Regions from separate parts of the Actinomadura formosensis genome, predicted to be linked through region 1. Evidence: riboswitches for the same ligand, from Rfam matches in the RefSeq annotation. Region 1 holds a riboswitch; each other region holds the start of a gene.
The links. A riboswitch is a leader RNA that binds a small molecule or an ion and turns the genes downstream of it on or off. The one in region 1 is predicted to bind cobalamin.
Positions count from the first base shown of each region.

Region 2: it holds a riboswitch for cobalamin, as region 1 does, so the genes downstream of both, metE (5-methyltetrahydropteroyltriglutamate--homocysteine S-methyltransferase) here and cobN (cobaltochelatase subunit CobN) in region 1, are expected to answer to the same signal.
Region 3: it holds a riboswitch for cobalamin, as region 1 does, so the genes downstream of both, ACQP1N_RS32930 (ribonucleoside-diphosphate reductase subunit alpha) here and cobN (cobaltochelatase subunit CobN) in region 1, are expected to answer to the same signal.
Region 4: it holds a riboswitch for cobalamin, as region 1 does, so the genes downstream of both, bluB (5,6-dimethylbenzimidazole synthase) here and cobN (cobaltochelatase subunit CobN) in region 1, are expected to answer to the same signal.

Region 1 covers NZ_CP192011.1:4,431,159-4,435,890, reverse strand. Annotated here, with positions in the region: gene cobJ (precorrin-3B C(17)-methyltransferase) at 1-613, opposite strand, end outside; gene ACQP1N_RS21135 (precorrin-8X methylmutase) at 613-1,233, opposite strand; gene ACQP1N_RS21130 (precorrin-3B synthase) at 1,230-2,390, opposite strand; cobalamin riboswitch at 2,437-2,584, shown strand; gene cobN (cobaltochelatase subunit CobN) at 2,638-4,732, shown strand, end outside.
Region 2 covers NZ_CP192011.1:366,828-371,559, reverse strand. Annotated here, with positions in the region: gene ACQP1N_RS01705 (helix-turn-helix domain-containing protein) at 60-1,229, opposite strand; gene ACQP1N_RS01700 (DUF397 domain-containing protein) at 1,392-1,583, shown strand; gene ACQP1N_RS01695 (hypothetical protein) at 1,852-2,295, shown strand; cobalamin riboswitch at 2,341-2,556, shown strand; gene metE (5-methyltetrahydropteroyltriglutamate--homocysteine S-methyltransferase) at 2,661-4,732, shown strand, end outside.
Region 3 covers NZ_CP192011.1:7,013,674-7,018,405, reverse strand. Annotated here, with positions in the region: gene ACQP1N_RS32945 (copper resistance CopC family protein) at 107-628, opposite strand; gene ACQP1N_RS32940 (YcnI family copper-binding membrane protein) at 625-1,326, opposite strand; gene ACQP1N_RS32935 (MFS transporter) at 1,403-2,041, opposite strand; cobalamin riboswitch at 2,136-2,350, shown strand; gene ACQP1N_RS32930 (ribonucleoside-diphosphate reductase subunit alpha) at 2,438-4,708, shown strand; gene ACQP1N_RS32925 (ribonucleotide-diphosphate reductase subunit beta) at 4,708-4,732, shown strand, end outside.
Region 4 covers NZ_CP192011.1:1,160,743-1,165,474, forward strand. Annotated here, with positions in the region: gene ACQP1N_RS05430 (hypothetical protein) at 1-190, opposite strand, end outside; gene ACQP1N_RS05435 (hypothetical protein) at 231-554, opposite strand; gene ACQP1N_RS05440 (SMP-30/gluconolactonase/LRE family protein) at 740-1,579, shown strand; cobalamin riboswitch at 1,718-1,911, shown strand; gene bluB (5,6-dimethylbenzimidazole synthase) at 1,946-2,560, shown strand; gene ACQP1N_RS05450 (glycosyltransferase 87 family protein) at 2,469-3,656, opposite strand; gene ACQP1N_RS05455 (sensor histidine kinase) at 3,790-4,732, shown strand, end outside.

The DNA.
Region 1 (4,732 bases):
CATACCAGGCGTCACCGAGCCGTCCCGCGGCCTCGAACGCCGCCCTGACCTTGGGGAACGTCCGGCCCAGCTTGAGGACGGCCGCCGAGTCCGCGGCGCGGAGCCGCCCCGCCAGCTCCTCGCCCGGCAGCGTCCCGGGCAGGACGGTCAGCGTCTCCTCCCGCTCCACCAGCGGACGCCCGGCCGCCGCCGATGCCGCGCTCACCGACGTGACACCGGGCACCACCTCGGTCGGGTAGTGCGGCGAGAGCCGCTTGTGCAGGTGCATGTAGGACCCGTAGAACAGCGGATCGCCCTCGCTCAGCACCACGACCGTCCGCCCGGCGTCCAGATGCGCGGCGAGGCGGGCGGCGCAGTCGGCGTAGAACTCCTCCAGCGCCCCCTGGTACCCGCCCGGATGGCCGGTCGTCTCGGTCGTCACCGGGTAGACGAGCTGCTCCTCGATCCGGCCGTCCCGCAGGTACGGCTCGGCCACCGACCGGGCGATGCTGCGCCCGTGCCGCGCGCAGTGGAAGGCGACCACGTCGGCCGTCTCGATCAGCCGCGCCGCCTTCACCGTGACCAGTTCCGGGTCGCCGGGCCCGACGCCCACGCCGAACAGCCGTCCCGTCATCACTCCGCCTCGCTCGCGATGGCGTTGACCGCCGCCGCCGTCATCGCGCTGCCGCCGCGCCGCCCGCGCACCACCAGATGGTCCAGGCCGCTCGCGGCGAGCGCCTCCTTGGACTCGGCCGCGCCGATGAACCCGACCGGGATCCCGAGGACCGCGGCCGGGCGTCCCGCGCCCGCCTCCACCAGCTCCAGCAGCCGGAACAGCGCCGTCGGCGCGTTGCCGACCGCGACGACCGCGCCGTCCAGCCGGCCGCGCCACAGCTCCAGCGCGGCGGCGCTCCGCGTGGTGCCGAGCCGCGCCGCCAGCCCGGGCACCTCCGGCTCGCCGAGCGTGCACACGATCTCGTTGCCGGCGGGCAGCCGGGCCCGGGTGATGCCGGACGCGACCATCCGCGCGTCGCACAGGACCGGCGCGCCGGCGAGCAGCGCCGCCCGCGCCCGCTCCACCACGCCCGGCGACCACACCAGGTCCTGGACGAGGTCGGTCATGCCGCAGGCGTGGATCATCCGCACCGCCACCCGCGCCACGTCGTCCGGCAGGCCGGCCAGGTCGGCCTCCGCGCGGATGGTCGCGAACGACCGCCGGTAGATCTCCGCGCCGTCGCGGACGTAGTCGATCATTCCTGTCCTTCCCCTGGCATCTTCAGCACGACCGGGCCGCGGGGCGTCCCGCAGCGCCGCTCGCAGCCCACCCAGTGGACGGGGACCGCGGGGGCGCGCTCCAGGCCGGCCACCCAGCGCCGCGCCTCGCCCTGCACGTCCCCCCGCGACTTCGCGCACCCGGGGCCGCCCGTGCAGGCCGTCACCCCGACCCACGGCGAGGCGGCGCCCGCCGCGAACCCCGCCGCTTCGAGCCGGGCGGCGATCCGCTCCGCCTCGTCCCGGCGCAGGTCGCGCAGCACGACACTCCGCCAGGGCGTCACGCGCACCTCGTCCGCGACCTCCGCGAGCGCTTCGGCCCCCGTCCCCGCCAGCCGTCCGAGCGGCGGCACGACCTCCAGCGCGACCAGCCCGTCCCGCTGCCCGACGATCCCGGCGTGCGGGACGGGAGGGGCGTGGGTGCCCGGCGCGCCGGTGAGCGTCCCGCCCAGCCGTTCGGCGACGAGCCGCGCGCCGCCCGGTACCTCCGCCAGCCGCCACGCGTCCCCGCGGACCGCGAGGAAGGCGTCGGCCGCCGCGAGCAGCAGGGCGACCGCGGGCACGCCGTCACCGGGCACGCCGTCACCGGGCACCAGGAGCGTCCCGGCGAGGAGGAGACCGGCCGGGGTGCAGGTCAGGTCGGCGTCCAGCGCGGTCATGTCGCCGGTGCCGTCGTCCAGCGCGAACAGGAAGCGGCCGGACAGGGCGGCCAGCCGGGGGTGCGCGCACAGCGCCCGGTCCAGGGCCGTGACCAGCGGATCGGTCGCCAGGACGCCGCGCGTGCCGCGCCCGCCCAGCGGGGAGGCGACGATGTTGCGCACCCGTTCGTGGGACGGCGACGGCAGCAGGCCCGCCGCCTCCAGCCGTCCGGCGAGCGCGGCCGGGTCGCGGACGCCGCGCAGTTGCAGGTTGCCGCGGGACGTGAGCTCGATCACGTCGAGTCCCAGTTCGCGGGCGGCGCCGCCGAGCGTGCGGAGCTGCGCGGCGGACACCGCGCCGCCCGGGACGCGGACGCGCGCCAGCGGCCCGTCGGCGGCGTCGTGGGTCCGCAGCATCCCCGGGCACGCGTCGGGGCGGGCTCTGGCATTGGGCGCGGGGATATTCGGCAGGGGGGCATCCGGCACGCGGGCATTCGGCACGGGGAGGATGTTAACCACACTTTGCGGGCGCGCCGCGCTGCCGTACTCTTCTCCCAGACGATGGCAAAGGGAGGAAGCCGGTGCGAATCCGGCGCGGTCCCGCCACTGTGACCGGGGAGCGAACCCCGCTTGAGGCCACTGTCCACGCGGACGGGAAGGCCGGGGCGAGCGTCGATCCGGGAGCCAGGAGACTCCTGCCGTCGCGACACCCGCGACCGGGGCGAGGACCCCAGGGGGAGGAACGGCCGTGTCCGCTGGCACCGTCCTGTTGCTGTCGACGTCCGACACCGATCTGCTGAGCGCCCGCGCGTCCGGCGCCGCCTACCGGCTCGGCAACCCCGCGCGCCTCCGCGTGGACGACCTTCCCGCCCTGGTGGAGGGCACCGACCTCGTCGTGGTGCGGCTGCTCGGCGGCCGGCGCGCCTGGCAGGACGGCCTCGACGCGCTGCTCGCGGGGCCCCGCCCGGTGGTCGTCCTCGGCGGCGAGCAGGCCCCCGACGCCGAACTGATGGAACTGTCCCGTCTCAGGGGCGGCGTGAGCGGCGGTGTCTGCGCCGACGCGCACGCCTACCTCGCGCACGGCGGGCCCGCCAACCTGGCCGAGCTGCACGCGTTCCTGTCCGACACCGTGCTGCTGACCGGATACGGCTTCGCGCCCCCCGCCCCCACGCCGACGTGGGGACGGCTCGACCGCGCGGCCCGCACCACCGAGGGCCCGGTCATCGGCGTCCTGTACTACCGCGCCCACCACATGGCCGGGAACACCGCGTTCGTGGAGACGCTGTGCACCGCCATCGAGGACGCGGGCGGGCGGGCGATGCCGGTGTTCTGCTCGTCGCTGCGCACCGCCGAGCCCGCGCTGCTGGACACGCTCCGCGCGGCGGACGCGCTGGTCGTGACCGTGCTCGCGGCGGGCGGTTCGCGCCCCGCGACGGCCGGGGCGGGCGGCGACGACGAGGCGTGGGACGTGGGCGCCCTCGCCGCGCTGGACGTCCCGATCCTGCAGGGCCTCTGCCTCACCACGAGCCGTGCCGACTGGGACGCGAGCGACGACGGCCTGTCCCCGCTGGACGCCGCGTCGCAGGTCGCCATCCCCGAGTTCGACGGGCGCATCATCACCGTCCCGTTCTCCTTCAAGGAGATCGACGAGGACGGCCTCACCGTCTACCGCGCCGACCCCGAGCGGGCCGCCCGCGTCGCCGGGATCGCCGTCCGGCACGGCCGCCTCCGCCACACCCCGCCCGCCGGGCGCCGCATCGTCGTGATGCTGTCGGCGTATCCGACGAAGCACTCGCGCGTCGGCAACGCCGTCGGCCTCGACACCCCGGCGAGCACCGTCCGGCTGCTGGCCCGCCTCGGCGACGCCGGCTACGACCTCGGCGAAGGCTTCCCCGGCGTCCGCGACCGGGACGGCGACGCGCTCATCCACGCGCTCATCGCGGCCGGCGGCCAGGACGAGGACTGGCTCACCGAGGAGCAGCTCGCGGGCAACCCCGTGCGCATCTCGGCCGCGTCCTACGAACGCTGGTACCGCACCCTCCCGGGCGGCCTGCGGGAGGGGATGGAACGGCACTGGGGCCCGCCCCCCGGCGAGCTGTTCGTCCAGGACGGCGACATCGTCCTCGCCGCCCTGCGCGCCGGGAACGTCGTCGTGATGGTGCAGCCGCCACGCGGCTTCGGGCAGAACCCCATCGCGATCTACCACGACCCCGACCTGCCGCCCAGCCACCACTACCTGGCCGCCTACCGCTGGCTGTCGGAGGAGTTCGGCGCGCACGCCATCGTGCACGTCGGCAAGCACGGCAACCTGGAGTGGCTGCCCGGCAAGGCGGCCGGCATGTCGGCGTCGTGCGGCACCGACGCGGCCCTCGGCGACGTCCCGCTGATCTACCCGTTCCTCGTCAACGACCCGGGGGAGGGGACGCAGGCCAAGCGCCGCGCGCACGCCGTCCTCGTGGACCACATGGTCCCGCCGATGGCCCGCGCCGAGACCTACGGCGACATCGCCCGCCTCGAACAGCTCCTCGACGAGCACGCCACGATCGCCGCGATGGACCCGGCGAAGCTCCCGGCGATCCGCGCGCAGATCTGGACGCTGATCCAGGCCGCGAAGCTCGACTACGACCTCGGCCTGGACGACCGCCCGCACGACACCGAGTTCGACGACTTCCTGCTGCACGTGGACGGCTGGCTGTGCGAGGTGAAGGACGCGCAGATCCGCGACGGCCTCCACGTCCTCGGCCTGGCCCCGGAGGGGGACACCCGCGTCGACCTGGTGCTGGCCATGCTCCGCGCCCGGCAGATGTGGTCGGGCCGCGAGACCCTCCCCGGCCTGCGCGAGG
Region 2 (4,732 bases), 3.2 Mb from region 1:
CCAGTTCAGCAACGCCAATGGCACTCTGAGCTTGACAGCTTGGGAAGTGCCACGCAGCGTCAGACCGGTAGGTGCATGAAGTCCGCGAATTCCCGCATATCAGGCGTCAGGGTTCGTCGCCGAGAAACGATCTGCCGGAAAATGTCCCGCGCATAGCGCTGGTTGGCCGTCCATTCGGGCACGTCATGGCGAACGTTCTGGAGCAGGTCGAACGCCTCCGCATGTTCCCGAAGCTGCACGCGTGCCTTGGCGACGTCGAGCAGATGCCGGCTCCGGTTGTTCGATGTGGGGCGCATGTCGCGAACCGGGATGTTCTGCGACATGGCGAGGACCTTGTCCGGCCGATCTTCCACCATGGCGTTCTCCGTCCGCTTCATGGCGACAGTGAGCGGCCCGAAGGCCCGGAGGAAGTCGCCGGGAGGCGAGTACTCACGCCCCATCGCGACGGCGGCGGTTCGTGCCAGCCGGATCGCATCCTCCGCATCACCGGGTCGGTTGTTGCGCACCGCCGCAGCCGAGAGCCGGACCAGCAGCCAGCCCCACGCGGAGAGTTCCGCCATGGTCGCGCGGGACATCCGAGGCTCCACATCGTCCGCCCACTCGGCCGCAAGCGCCCGCGTTTCGGTGAAGCGTCCCTGTCTGATCAGCAGCCAGGCGAGCGTGTTCACGGTGGCCGCGGCGTCCAGCCGATCGGACGCGTCATCGAGTGCCCGGCGCAGCGCCAGGTCAGCGGCGTCGAACTGCCGAGTCTGCGCCAGCAGCCAACCGGTGTGCTGCAGCAGGCGCGCCCGGACCTGGCGCCCTTCCGCGCCCAGCGCCTCGGCGTCCCGCAGAAGTGGCGGGAGCAGGACGGCGAGGTCCGGGTAACGGTCTGAGGAGAAGAGCGGCATCGCGGACGCCAGGGACCGTGCAACGCCTTCTACTGTGGGTTCCTCGGCCACTTCGTCTCTCGGGCGCCCATGCAGCGCCTCCCGGACGGCACTCCACTGCTCTGTATCGACGCCCGTCACCTCGTCGGATGCGGAGCCCCCGATCAACTCGGACGTCGGGATCTTGAGAGCGGCAGCGAACTTGCGCAGGGTCTCCAGCCGGGTGTCCTGCCGTTCGCCTTGTTCGAGCTTGCGGATCAGGGACAGGGAGACTCCGGCAAGATCCGAGAGTTCCCGCCGGGTGATCCCGCGCCGCTTACGCCACTCCTGTAAGCGTCGCCCAACGCTCCGAGTGCTCATGTTTCCAGGCTATGCACCGCGACCTCGTACGAGCAGGGCATCAATGAGATTAGCGGAGCACCGCCAGACGCGACCCAATCTGTTAGCAGTAAGGTACGACTCGATTAGGGACATAGCCGACCTATCTCGGATCCCTCTGGGGGCCGAATTGGAGGAGTACGCATGACCCAGTGGCGCAAATCGAAGCGCAGCGGCGGGGGCGCGCAGTCCAATTGTGTGGAGGTGGCGAGCCTCTCCGGTCACATCGGCATGCGCGACAGCAAGGACCCGGACGGCCCCCGCATCACGCTCCCGGCCGAGCAATTCCGCCGGCTGGCCGCCGCCATCAAGCACGGAGCCCATGACGTGGCCTAGCAAGGCCGCCCTCCGGCAGGCATGAAGAGCCTCCGTCCGCCAGTCGCGGACGGAGGCTCTCCCGTCTTCACTCACTCCGTGCGCCGGACCGGTTCGAGGAGATCGGGGTGGAAGGTCGCCCGCCCCTTGCCTGCGCGTCCGTCCCCTTGACGGGGAGAAGGCCGCCGTCATGCTTGAGGTGGCCACCGATGACCGCCGGGGTACGCAAGTTCGACCCTTGTCCGAAGGACACGCCTTGCCACGTATTGCCATATCCGGTCACCGAGGATTGCCGAGTGAGACAGAGCGGCTCGTAGACCAGGCCATACGCGGGCTGCTCGCCTCCACCGAGGGGGAGATCACAGGGTTGTCCTGCCTGGCGGACGGCGCCGACCAGGTGTTCGCCCGCGCCGTCCTGGACCATGGCGGGGCCGTCGAGGTCATCGTTCCCGCGCGGCAGTACAGGGACGGGCTTCCCGAAGCGGTGCGTGCGGAGTACGACCGCATCGCCTCCAAGGCGAGGGATGTCCATCGGCTTGACTTCACGAAGTCCGAGTCCAGGGCCTACATGGCGGCCAGCGTCTACATGCTCGACCGCGCGGACGAACTGTGGGCCGTGTGGGACGGGAAGCCCGCGCGCGGCTACGGGGGCACCGCCGATGTCGTCGCCTGCGCCCGGGAACGCCGCATCCCCGTCCGCGTGATCTGGCCGGACGGCGCGCAGCGCGGCTGAACCCGGGGGCGCGGCTCTCATCGCGGCCCTGATCGTCCGCCGTCGGTAGACTCGGGGTGCGGATGGTTCGTCCGTGCCCGGACGGGTGCGGACGTCGTAAGAGGGAACCCGGTGCGAGTCCGGGACTGCCCCGCAGCGGTGAGCGGGAACGACCGCCGTCATCACGCACTGGGCCGTACGGCCTGGGAAGCGACGGCCAGTAGGACGCCTTTCGAGGCGGCGCCCGCGAGTCCGAAGACCTGCCTCCGCCCGCGCGCCGGCCGGCGCGCGGTGGTCCGCGGTCTCGTGGGACGGCCTGCGACACGGCTTCGTCATGCCGTGCGCCCTCCCGCGGGTCCGCCCGTGGCACAGCGAGGGAAGCCGCCATGCACACGACGATCCTCGGATATCCCCGTATCGGGGCGCACCGGGAGTTGAAGTTCGCCACCGAGGACTACTGGGCGGGACGCGTCGACGCCGACGCCCTCACCGAGACCGGCGCCGACCTGCGCGCCGAGGTCTGGACGGGCCTGCGCGACGCCGGGCTCGACGCGATCCCGTCGAACACGTTCTCGTTCTACGACCAGATGCTCGACATGAGCGTGCTGCTCGACGCCGTCCCCGACCGGTACCGGCACCTGATGGGGTTCGACCGGTACTTCGCGATGGCGCGCGGGGTCCAGGACGTCCCGCCGCTTGAGATGACCAAATGGTTCGACACCAACTACCACTACATCGTCCCCGAGCTGGGGCCGGACACCCGGTTCCGGCTGGCGTACGGGGCGGCGGCCAAACCGCTCGCCGAGTACCGGGAGGCGAAGGCGCTCGGCATCGACACGCGTCCCGTGCTCGTGGGGCCGCTCACGTATCTGCTGCTGGCCAAGCCGGCGGTGGAGGGGTTCCGTCCGCTCGACCTGCTGGACGGCCTGGTCGACGTCTACGCCGAGGTGCTGGAGCGCCTGGCCGGGTCGGGCGCGCAGTGGGTGCAGTTGGACGAGCCGGTCCTCGCCGCCGACCGGAGCGAGGAGGAGATCGACGCGCTGGCCCGCGCCTACGCGCGCCTCGGGCAGCTCACCAGCAGGCCGCACCTGATGGTCGCCACCTACTTCGGCACGGTCGGTGCGGACGCGTTGCGGGTTCTGGCCCGCAGCCGGGTCGAGGCCGTCGGCCTGGACTTCGTCGCCGGGCCCGGCAACGTCGACGTACTCGCGTCCGTGGGCGGGCTGCCGCGCAAGACGCTCGTGGCGGGCGTGGTCGATGGGCGCAACGTATGGCGCACCGACTCGGGCAGGGCGCTGTCCACCTGCGCCTCCGTGCTGGGTCTCGTCGATCAGCTCGTGGTGGGCACGTCCTGCTCGCTGATGCACGTCCCGATCGACCTGGACGCCGAGACGGCCCTCGACCCGGGCGTCCGGGGGCGGCTCGCGTTCGCCCGGCAGAAGGTCGCCGAGGTCGTCGCGCTCGGACGGGCGCTGCGCGAGGACGTTCCCGTCCCGCAAAGCGCGCCCCTCCCCGAGGCGGGCACGGACCGGGCGGTCCGCGAACGGCTCGGAAGCATCGGCGACACGCGCCGCGGCGACCGCGCCGTCCGGTTCGCCGCGCAGCGGGAGGCGCTCGGCCTGCCGGACCTGGCGACGACCACGATCGGCTCGTTCCCGCAGACCCCCGAGATCCGCGGGGTCCGCGCCGACCGCCGGGCCGGGCGCATCACCGGCGACGCGTACGTCAGGGCCATGAAGGACGAGATCGCCCGCGTGATCGCGCTCCAGGAGGAACTCGGCCTGGACGTCCTCGTCCACGGCGAGCCGGAACGCAACGACATGGTGCAGTACTTCGCCGAGCAGCTCGACGGGTACGCGGCGACCGAGCACGGGTGGGTGCAGTCGTACGGGTCGCGGTACGTCCGCCCGCCGATCCTGCACAGCGACGTCGCGCGGCCCCGTCCGATGACGGTGGAGTGGGCCACGTACGCGCAGTCGCTGACGAGCAGGCCGGTCAAGGGGATGCTGACCGGGCCGGTGACGATGCTGGCCTGGTCGTTCGTCCGGGACGACCAGCCGCTCGCCGAGACCGCCCGGCAGGTCGCCCTCGCCCTCCGCGACGAGATCGCCGACCTGGAGGCCGCCGGGATCCGCGTCATCCAGGTGGACGAGCCGGCGCTGCGCGAGCTGCTGCCGCTCCGGGAGGCCGACCGGCCCGCCTACCTCGACTGGGCGATCGGCGCGTTCCGGCTGGCCACCTCCGGGGTCGGGGACGCCACGCAGATCCACACCCACATGTGCTACTCGGAGTTCGGCGAGATCATCGGCGCGATCGGGGCGCTGGACGCGGACGTGACCAGCGTGGAGGCGGCCCGCTCGCACATGGAGCTCGTCGGTGACCTGCGCGCCGCCGGCTACGGGAACGGCATCGGCCCCGGCGTGTACGACATCCACTCGCCGCGCGTGCCCGCCGCCGA
Region 3 (4,732 bases), 2.6 Mb from region 1:
CGTTAGTTGGAAAACACAACCCACTGCTGAAGGGGACATACGTCACAGGCCGGCACGACCGGCGAGCGGTCGCGCCGGCCTGTGACCCCGATGCGCGGTGCGGCGGTCAGCCCTTGGACCGGGAGCGGCGGAGCCAGGTGATTGCGCTGGCTGCTGTGGCGACGGCCAGGGCGAGCAGGCCGATCCATAGCCAGCCCGAGGAGCCGCCCGAATCCTGGGTGGACGTGGTGTTCGTCGGGGACGGTGCCGAGGGGGCGGGCTGGGCGGCGGCCCGTGACCCGCTCACGGTGAAGGTGTAGGTGCCCTCGACCGGGTGACCGTCGGAGGCGACGACGCGCCAGCCCACCGTGTACTCGCCGTTCGGCAGCGTGCCGTGGATCGGCTGGGTGACCTTGTTGTCCACCGCACGGGCCGCCCCCGCCTGGCGCTGCGCGCCCGACGCGTCCGTTACCACCACGCGCGGCAGCCGCACCGGGTCGGCGTAGGTCAGGACGATCTCGGACGGTGCCTTGACCGTCGCGTCCTTCGCCGGGCTCGCCGACGTCAGCGTGGTGTGGGCGGACGCCGGGGCCGCGGTCAGCGCCAGGGCCGTTCCCATGGTCACGAAGATGACCGCGAGGCGCCTCATGACCGGCTCCGTGCGCGGGTCAGGCCGTAGCCGCCCACGCCGATGCCGATCACACCGGCCGCGATGCCGATGCCGCCGAGCAGCCGGGCCGTCCCGTCATCGGGCGCCGCCTCGGCGGCGGGCTTCACGTTCGCGGTCAGGCCGGCCGTCTGCGCGTCGCCCTTCGGCAGGAGCCTGAGCGACGGGGCCGGGTGCTCCGGTTCGGCGGCGCCGTCCGCCGGGGCCTCCTCCCACTTGACGACCTCGCCGTTCGAGTACGTCTGGTCGGCCTTGAACATCATCTGGTCGGTGTCGGCCGGGAGCGGGCCCATCGACACGTCGAACTCCTGGAACTGGCCCGGTTCGATCTTGCCGCCGGTCCAGGTGATCGTGGTGATGGCCTCGGTGAGTTCGCCGCCGTGGGCCTTCATCGGCTCCGGCAGCTTCGACTTCTCCACCTTCGCCGTCCAGCCGGGCAGGGGACGCACCGACACCGACGCCAGCGGATGCTCGACCGGCAGGTGTATCACGAGCTTGGTCGTGGACGCGTTGCCGTGCTCGTTCGGCACCCGGAACGCCACCTTGGTGTACGAGCCCTGCTCGGCGGTCTTCGGGTTGGCGGTGACGTGGGCGGACGCGGCCGTGGCGAGGCCGAGCACGGACGCGGCGGACAGGGCCGCGAGGGCGCCGAGGCGGCGCGCATGCGGGACGAAAGGCATGGCGGAACTCCGTTCGAGTCGTACGGGAAGAGCCGGATGGCCGGGGATCGGCGTCCGGTGACGTACGGCGCCCGCTTCAGCGGTGTGCGAGCGCCCCCGAACGCGCGGGGGGACCCCGCCGGACGACCTGATGCCGCAGCACGCGGCCGGCGGCCGGGACGGCGTCCGCCGCCGGGACCACCGCGACCGGCCGCGGGGGGTTCGCCGCCTCGATGGCGAGCAGGGCGAGCAGCAGCCGGACCGGGCGGTCGGCGACGGCGGCGACCCGGCGGGCCAGCGTCCACGCGGCCCGCTCGCCGCGCCGCAGCCACCACGCCGCGACCAGCGCGGCCACGCAGTGCGCGAGCGTCATCCCGAGGCTGTCGCCGCCGTGCGCGGCCGGCGCCGCCACGGTGTCCGCGCCGTGCGCCATGGCCGCGTGCATGGCGGGAGTGTGGTGGGTCGCCTGGGCGGCCGAGTGCGTGAACAGCGTGTGCAGCGCGAACTGCCCGCCGAGGAGCCCGCCGAGGATCGTCGCCAGTGAGCGTTCATGGCCCGCCAGCAGCAGCGTCACGCCCAGCACCGCGCCGAATCCCGTCGCCGCCGCCCACCCCGGCACCGCGGCGCCACCCGCGAGGACGTGCCCGAGAACGGTCAGGGTGATGCACACGGTGGCGAACACCACCGCGCGTGCGGTCCGGAACGGCGGGGGATGGACGGGCATGACGGTGACCATCGTCCCAGCACCTGCGGCGGCCGTGCAGGCGACCCTAAGTTCCGCGTGACACGCCCAACATCTTGGGGTTGCGCAAAGATCGTCAACTACATGTAGGGTTCAATCCCGTGCTGGTTCGCCCCCGTCGTTCGCGGCGGGGGCGTCGCAAGAGGGAACCCGGTGCGAGTCCGGGACTGCCCCGCAGCGGTGAGCGGGAACGACCGCCGTCATCACGCACTGGGCCGCGCGGCCCGGGAAGCGACGGCCAGTAGGACGCCTTTCGAGGCGGCGCCCGCGAGTCCGAAGACCTGCCAGCCCGACACGTCCAGGTCTCGCGGGTGGACCGGGGGCGGAGCGCGGCGTGCCGCCGTGTCCCGTTCGCATGCCTCCGCGAGGCGCTTGCGAGGGGAGATGCACGTGACACAGGCTCTGGCCGCGCCGCCGGCGGCGGAGATCGCCGCCGAGGTCGAGGCGGCCTGCGACGGGGTACCGGACGTCGAGGCGGGACGGGTGCTGGCCGCCGTCCGGTCCGGGGACGGGCTGGACGTGGCGGCGCTGCGGGACCTCGCGATCGGCGAGGCCGCCGCGCTGGTGCCCGCCGAACCCGGATACTCCAGGGTCGCCGCGCGGCTGCTCGGCCGCCGGATCCGGGACGAGGCGGCGTCCGCCGGCGTCACGGCGTTCGCCGAGTCGATCGCCGCCGCGCACCGGGAGGGCCTGCTGGCGGACGCCCCGGCCGCGTTCGCCGCCGCCAACGCGCCCGCCCTCGACGCCCTCATCGACGAGTCCGCCGACGACCGTTTCGAGTACTTCGGGCTCCGCACCCTCTACGACCGGTATCTGCTGCGGCATCCGCGGTCGCGGCTCGTCCTGGAGCGGCCCCAGCACTTCCTGCTGCGGGTGGCGTGCGGGCTGGCCGACGGTGTCGAGGAGGCGGCCGAGCTGTACGGGCTGCTCAGCACGCTGTCGTATCTGCCGAGTTCGCCGACGCTGTTCAACTCGGCGGCGCGCCGCCCGCAGCTGTCGTCCTGCTTCCTGCTCGACTCGCCGCGCGACGAGCTGGAGTCGATCTACGAGCGGTACGGGCAGGTCGCGCGGCTCAGCAAGTACGCGGGCGGCATCGGGATCTCCTGGACGAAGGTCCGCTCGCGCGGCTCGCTGATCCGCGGCACCAACGGGCATTCGAACGGGATCGTCCCGTGGCTGCGCACGCTGGACGCGTCCGTCGCGGCCGTCAACCAGGGCGGGCGCCGCAAGGGCGCGGCCTGCGTGTACCTGGAGCCGTGGCACGCCGACATCGAGGAGTTCCTCGAACTGCGCGACAACACCGGCGAGGACGCGCGCCGCACCCACAACCTGAACCTCGCCAACTGGATCCCGGACGAGTTCATGCGCCGCGTCGAGGCCGACGCGACGTGGTCGCTGTTCGACCCGCAAGAGGTCCCCGAGCTGGCGGACCTGTGGGGCGAGGCGTTCGACGAGGCGTACCGGGCGGCCGAGCGGGACGGACGGTTCGTCCGGCAGCTCCCGGCCCGCAAGCTGTACGGGCGCATGATGCGGACGCTCGCCGAAACGGGCAACGGCTGGATGACGTTCAAGGACGCCGCCAACCGCGCCTGCAACCAGACCGCCGAGCCGGGCCAGACCGTGCACCTGTCGAACCTGTGCACGGAGATCCTTGAGGTGACGAGCGATGGCGAGGCGGCCGTCTGCAACCTCGGATCGGTGAATCTGGCCGCGCACGTCACTTCCGCTGGGGTCGACTGGGAGCGGCTTCGTTCCACGGTCCGCACGGCCGTCCGGTTCTTGGACCGCACCATCGACAGGGGCTTCTACCCCACGCCGGAGGCGGAGAAGGCAAACCGCAAGTGGCGGCCGGTCGGCCTGGGCGTGATGGGGCTCGCGGACGTCTTCTTCACGCTCCGCCTGCCGTTCGACTCGGACGAGGCCCGCGCCCTGTCCACCCGCATCGCCGAGGAGATCGCGCTGGCCGCCTACCACGCGTCCGCCGACCTGGCCGCTCTCCACGGCCCGCTGCCCGCCTACGGCATGACGCGCACGGCCCGCGGCCGGCTCCACGTGGACCACTTCCCGGACGCGGCCCCGGCCCGTCCCCGCGAATGGGCCGCGCTCCGCGCACGCGTCGCCGAGGTCGGGCTCCGCAACTCGCTGCTGATCGCGATCGCGCCGACCGCCACGATCGCGTCCATCGCGGGCTGCTGCGAGTGCATCGAGCCGCAGGTGTCCAACCTGTTCAAGCGCGAGACGCTGTCCGGCGAGTTCCTGCAGATCAACGGCTACCTCGTGGACGACCTGAAGTCGCTCGGGCTGTGGACGCCGGCGGTCCGGGAGGCGATCAAGAGGGCGAACGGCTCCGTCCAGGGCCTGGTCGACCTGCCGGAGGAGATGCGGTCCCTGTACCGGACGGCCTGGGAACTGCCGCAGAAGGCGCTGATCGACCTCGCCGCCGCCCGCACCCCCTACATCGACCAGGCGCACTCGCTGAACCTGTTCATGGAGACGCCGACGATCGGCAAGCTCTCCTCGATGTACGCCTACGCGTGGCGGAGCGGGCTGAAGACCACCTACTACCTGCGTTCCCGCCCGGCGACGCGGATCGCCCAGACGACCGTCGCCGCGGCCGTCTGCTCCCTGGAGAACCCCGAGACCTGCGAGGCCTGCCAGTAATGCTGCTCGATCCCGGCATGGACC
Region 4 (4,732 bases), 3.3 Mb from region 1:
CCATCGCCTGCTCGTCGGGGCTCGGCGGGCCGAACAGGTCGTCGATCGTGGAGGCGTCCCGCAGGTAGGCCAGCTTGAGGCGCGCCCCGTCCGCGAGGAACCCGGACACCGAGGCGATCTTCTTGTCCTCGGCGAGCCCCTGCAACGTGGCGGCAAGCTCGTCAGGGAGCGTGATGTTGAGTCTCGCCATGGGCCACACGATACACACTCGACCGCCCTCCAGTGTGTATTCAGGTGGGGGAGGCTCCGGGACGGAGGGTCGCGAGCGTCCGGGCCGGCCAGTCCCGCTCGGCGGTGGACGTCACCCGGGCGATGTGCTGGATGCCCGCCTGGAACGGCGATGCGAGCTCGTCATGGCGGAGCGCCCGGCCGTCTCCGGCGAAGAATCCGCGTTGCGGGTCGTCGAGGAAGTCGAGGCGCCGCTGGAGGACCGCGGACCGGCCCTCGGCCGACGGCAGCAGATGCGGGAAGGCCAGCAGGACGAAGTGCCGGTTGCGGTCGGAGATCTCCAGGTCGTCCGGCGCGGTGAGCCGCCGCAGCTCGTAGGCGTGCATGTCACGTTCGGCCAGGAAGCCGAGGATCGCGAGTTCGAGTATGGCCCGTACCTCCCCGATTCGAGGTACTCAGAAAGCGGCACTCCGCTTTGCGGCCCGGTTTCCGTCGATCCAGCCGGTCGCCGTTCGTATGGAGGATGGGACGGCCGGCACCGGGCCGGCGTCCGAGACGGGTGGTGATGACGATGGGCGAGGTCAGAACGCTGCTGGACGGCCGGGGACTGGTCGAGTCGCCGCGCTGGCACGGGGACCGGCTGTACTTCTCCGACTGGTCCGCGGGCGAGGTCGTCGCCGTCGGCCTGGACGGTGCCGCCGAAGTGGTCGCGCGGGTGAGGTCGCTGCCGCTGTGCACGGCATGGCTCGACGACCGGCTCATGATCGTCTCGTCGGCGGACGGGCGGCTGCTGCGCCGCGACCCCGATGGAACCCTGGTCGCCCACGCCGAACTCGGCCCATCCGGCTGGAACGACGTCGTCGCCGACGGCCGCGGCGGCCTCTACGTCAACGCCGTCGGCTTCGACCCGATGTCCGGTGAAGTGTCCAAGCCCGGGTCCGTCTCTCTGGTCGCGGACGGCTCGGTACGCCAGGTGGCGGACGACATCGCGTTCCCCAACGGAATGGCGGTGACGCCCGACAAGTCCACACTGATCGTCGCGGACTCCTACCGCCACAATCTCGTGGCCTTCGACATCGACGCGGACGGCGGGCTGTCGGGCCGCCGGGTCTGGGCCGATCTGGGGGAGGCCGCCGCCCCGGACGGCATCTGCGTGGACGCGGAGGACGCGGTCTGGTACGCCGACGTCCCCAACCGGCGCTGCGTGCGCGTCGCGGAGGGCGGCGAGATCCTGCAAACCGTCCACCTGGACCGCGGCGGCTTCGCCTGCGCGCTGGGCGGCCCGGACGGCAGGACGCTGTTCATCACCGCCGCCGAATGGCGCGGCATGACCGAGACCGAACCGGTCGCACCCGGCTCCGGCCGGATCCTCGCCACCGAAGTGGACGTCCCGGGCGCCGGCCGGCGGTAAGGACACCCGCCACCGATGACGAGCCCACGCGCCCGAACGGCCGATCACGTATGCCGGCGGATGCTCGGCTCGCTCGTGGTCGTCGGGGACGGTGACCGCCGTGGTGTTCGAAGATCAGCGGGGCGGTAGAGTCGCGGGTGGCATGAACTGACGCGGGGTGCCCCATGTGGGGAGAATCGGGAAGCCGGTGGAATTCCGGCACGGGCCCGCCGCGGTGACCGGGGAGCTGCCACCCAGGCGCGTTCGCGCAGCCACTGGCCGTCCGGCCGGGAAGGCGGGTGGTCGAGCGTCGATCCGGAAGTCCGAAGACCGGCCTCGCTCCGAACGGCCGCCGTTCACGGCGGCCCGATGCAGCGGGAGCCTGCCGTGAACGTCTATGACGCCATCCACCGCCGCCGTGACGTGCGCGCCGAATTCACCGGCGCGCCGATCCCGCCGGACGTCCTCGACCGGGTCCTGGAGGCCGCGCACGCCGCGCCCAGTGTCGGGCTGTCGCAGCCATGGGATTTCATCCTCGTGGGCGATCCCGCCGCCCGGCGCGCGTTCTACGACCACGTCCAGTCGGAACGCGCCGCCTTCGCCGCCACCCTGACGGGCGCCGCCGCCGAACGCTTCGCGCGGATCAAGATCGACGGGATTCTGGAGTCCAGCCTGTCGATCGTGGTCACCTACGATCCCGAACGCGGCGGCCCGGCGGTCCTGGGCAGGCACGCGATCGCCGACGCGGGGCTGTACTCGGTCTGCCTGGCCATCCAGAATCTGTGGCTCGCCGCCACCGTGGAGAACCTCGGCGTCGGGTGGGTGTCGTTCTATCGGGAACCGTACCTGCGCGACCTGCTCGGCATTCCCGAGGCCATCCGTCCGGTCGCCTGGCTCTGCCTCGGCCCGGTCACCCGTCTCCAATCCGCTCCGGATCTCGAACGGCACGGCTGGCGCCGGCGCCGTCCGCTGGACGCAGCCGTCCACCACGACCGCTGGTGAGAACGTACGGGGTGTTCCGAAGGCGGACGGCCATGTGGACGAGGAAGAACACGCCGGCCAGCAGGTAGCAGTTCGCGACGGGGGTCAGCAGGATGTGGAAGCCGTATTCGAGCGGGTGGCCGTTATGGGGCGTCCACCACAGCGGAGACAGTGCGAACAGGATGTAGCCGGCCAGGGCGGTCTTCCGGTTGTTGTTGCGGATCAGGACCGCCAGTGCCGGGACGATCCATGCCCAGTGGTGCGCCCAGGAGATGGGGGAGACCAGCAGGCCGGTCGCGCCTGTGACGGCTGTCGCGCTCAGCCAGTCGCCTCGCCTTGCCCATAGGGCGGCGACCGTGAGGCCGAAGACGCCGATGGTCAGCGGAATGGCGGTGTACCAGTCGCCCACCTCGCCCGTCCCCCGCAATATGCGGGTCAGCGCGCCGTACGGGGATTGGTTGCTGATGTACGGGACGCCCACGCGTGACGTGTCGTAGAACGTGCGCAGCCAATAGAGGCGGGACGCGTCCGGGGCGATGAAGCAGGCGAGCAGGGTGCAGACGGCGAAGGTCGCGGTCGCCGTGAAAGCGTCCCTCGTCCGCCGCGTCACCAGGAGCAGGACGACGAAGACGGCCGGGGTCAGCTTGATCGCGGTCGCGATGCCGATGCCGATTCCGGCGGGACGGCCGAGGGCGACGCGGTGCATGTCCGCGAGGACGAGGGCGAGCAGGAACAGGTTGACCTGGCCGAGGAAGAACGAGTGCCAGATCGGTTCGAGGAGCAGCCCCGCCGCCACGACGGCGGCCGGGGAAGCGCGGCGGCCCGTGAGTTTCAGCGTCGTCCGGCAGGCCCATGCGAAGGCCGCCAGCGAGGCCAGTTGCCACAGCATCCGGGCCGGTCGGAGCGGCAACGCGGACAGCGGAGTGAACAACGCGGCCATGAAAGGCGTGTTGGTGAACCAGTGGTCGGCGAGCTGCTCCTCGTAGAGCCTCGCGTCATCTGTTACGGCGTGCCCGCCCAGCCAGTAGATATGGAAATCCAGCGAGTCGTAGATAATGGAGAAAAGAACGATTCCAAGGATTTCGAGAGCCAGAACCAATGACACCCAGCGCTTCATGCGGATAACGGTGTCGGGCGCCACGCTCAACGGTCATCGGACCGCCGGCCACATTCCTGACGGCCGCTTGTAGCCCGGAGAATTACGCCTCTGGGCCAATGTGCCGGCGGGGGAGGGTGGTTACGCTCGCCGCATGGTCGCGCAACCGCTGAGCCGGGTACGCCACGTCTCGTGGAGGGTCCTCACCTGGGGCGGGGCCGCCCTCTACCCGGTCGTCGTCTACGTCGGGTTGCCGAACGGGCTCCTCGACGTGGAATTCCTTGCGGTGGTCGTGCTGACGGTGCTCGTCATGACGCTGCTGCGGCGCAATCCGCTGCCGGCCTTCGCGGTCCTGCTCCTCACGTGGACCGCTCCCTTGGCCGTGATGCCCAACCTGGCGATCGGCGGCCTGCAACTGGTCTTCACCGATCTCGCCGTCGGCCGCATCGCGGCCGGGTATCCGCGCCGGGTCTCGATCACCGTCGCCGTTATCGCCGGCCTGGTGCAGGCGGCCGCGGTGCTGGTCTTCCTCACCTGGATGTACATCCCGGACGTCTCCTTCTTCATCACGATCGTCCTGGCGTTGGCCGTCTCGTGGATGGTGGGGAACAGCGTCCGGGTGCGCCGCCTGCACGCCCGGGCGCTGCACGAGCAGGCGATCGCCGAGGAGCGGCTCCGGATAGCGCGGGAACTGCACGACATGGTCGCCCACAGCATCGGGATCATCGCCATCCAGGCCGGGGTGGGCGGACGGGTGATCGAGACCCAGCCGGCGGAGGCCCGTAACGCGCTGGCCGCGATCGAGGCCACCAGCCGCGACACCCTGTCCGGGTTGCGCAGGATGGTCACCGCGCTCCGCAAGGACGACCCGGGCAAGGCGCCCCTGGGGCCCATGCCCGGCCTGGACGATCTGGACCGGCTCGCCGAGGCGACGAACGACGCCGGGGTTCGCGTGGACGTCCATATCGAAGGTGAGCCGAGGCCCCTGCCGCCGGACATCGACCTGTCCGCATACCGGATCGTGCAGGAGGCGGTCACGAACGTCGTCCGGCACGCGGACATCGACCACTGCCAGGTGACCGTCGACTACCGGGACC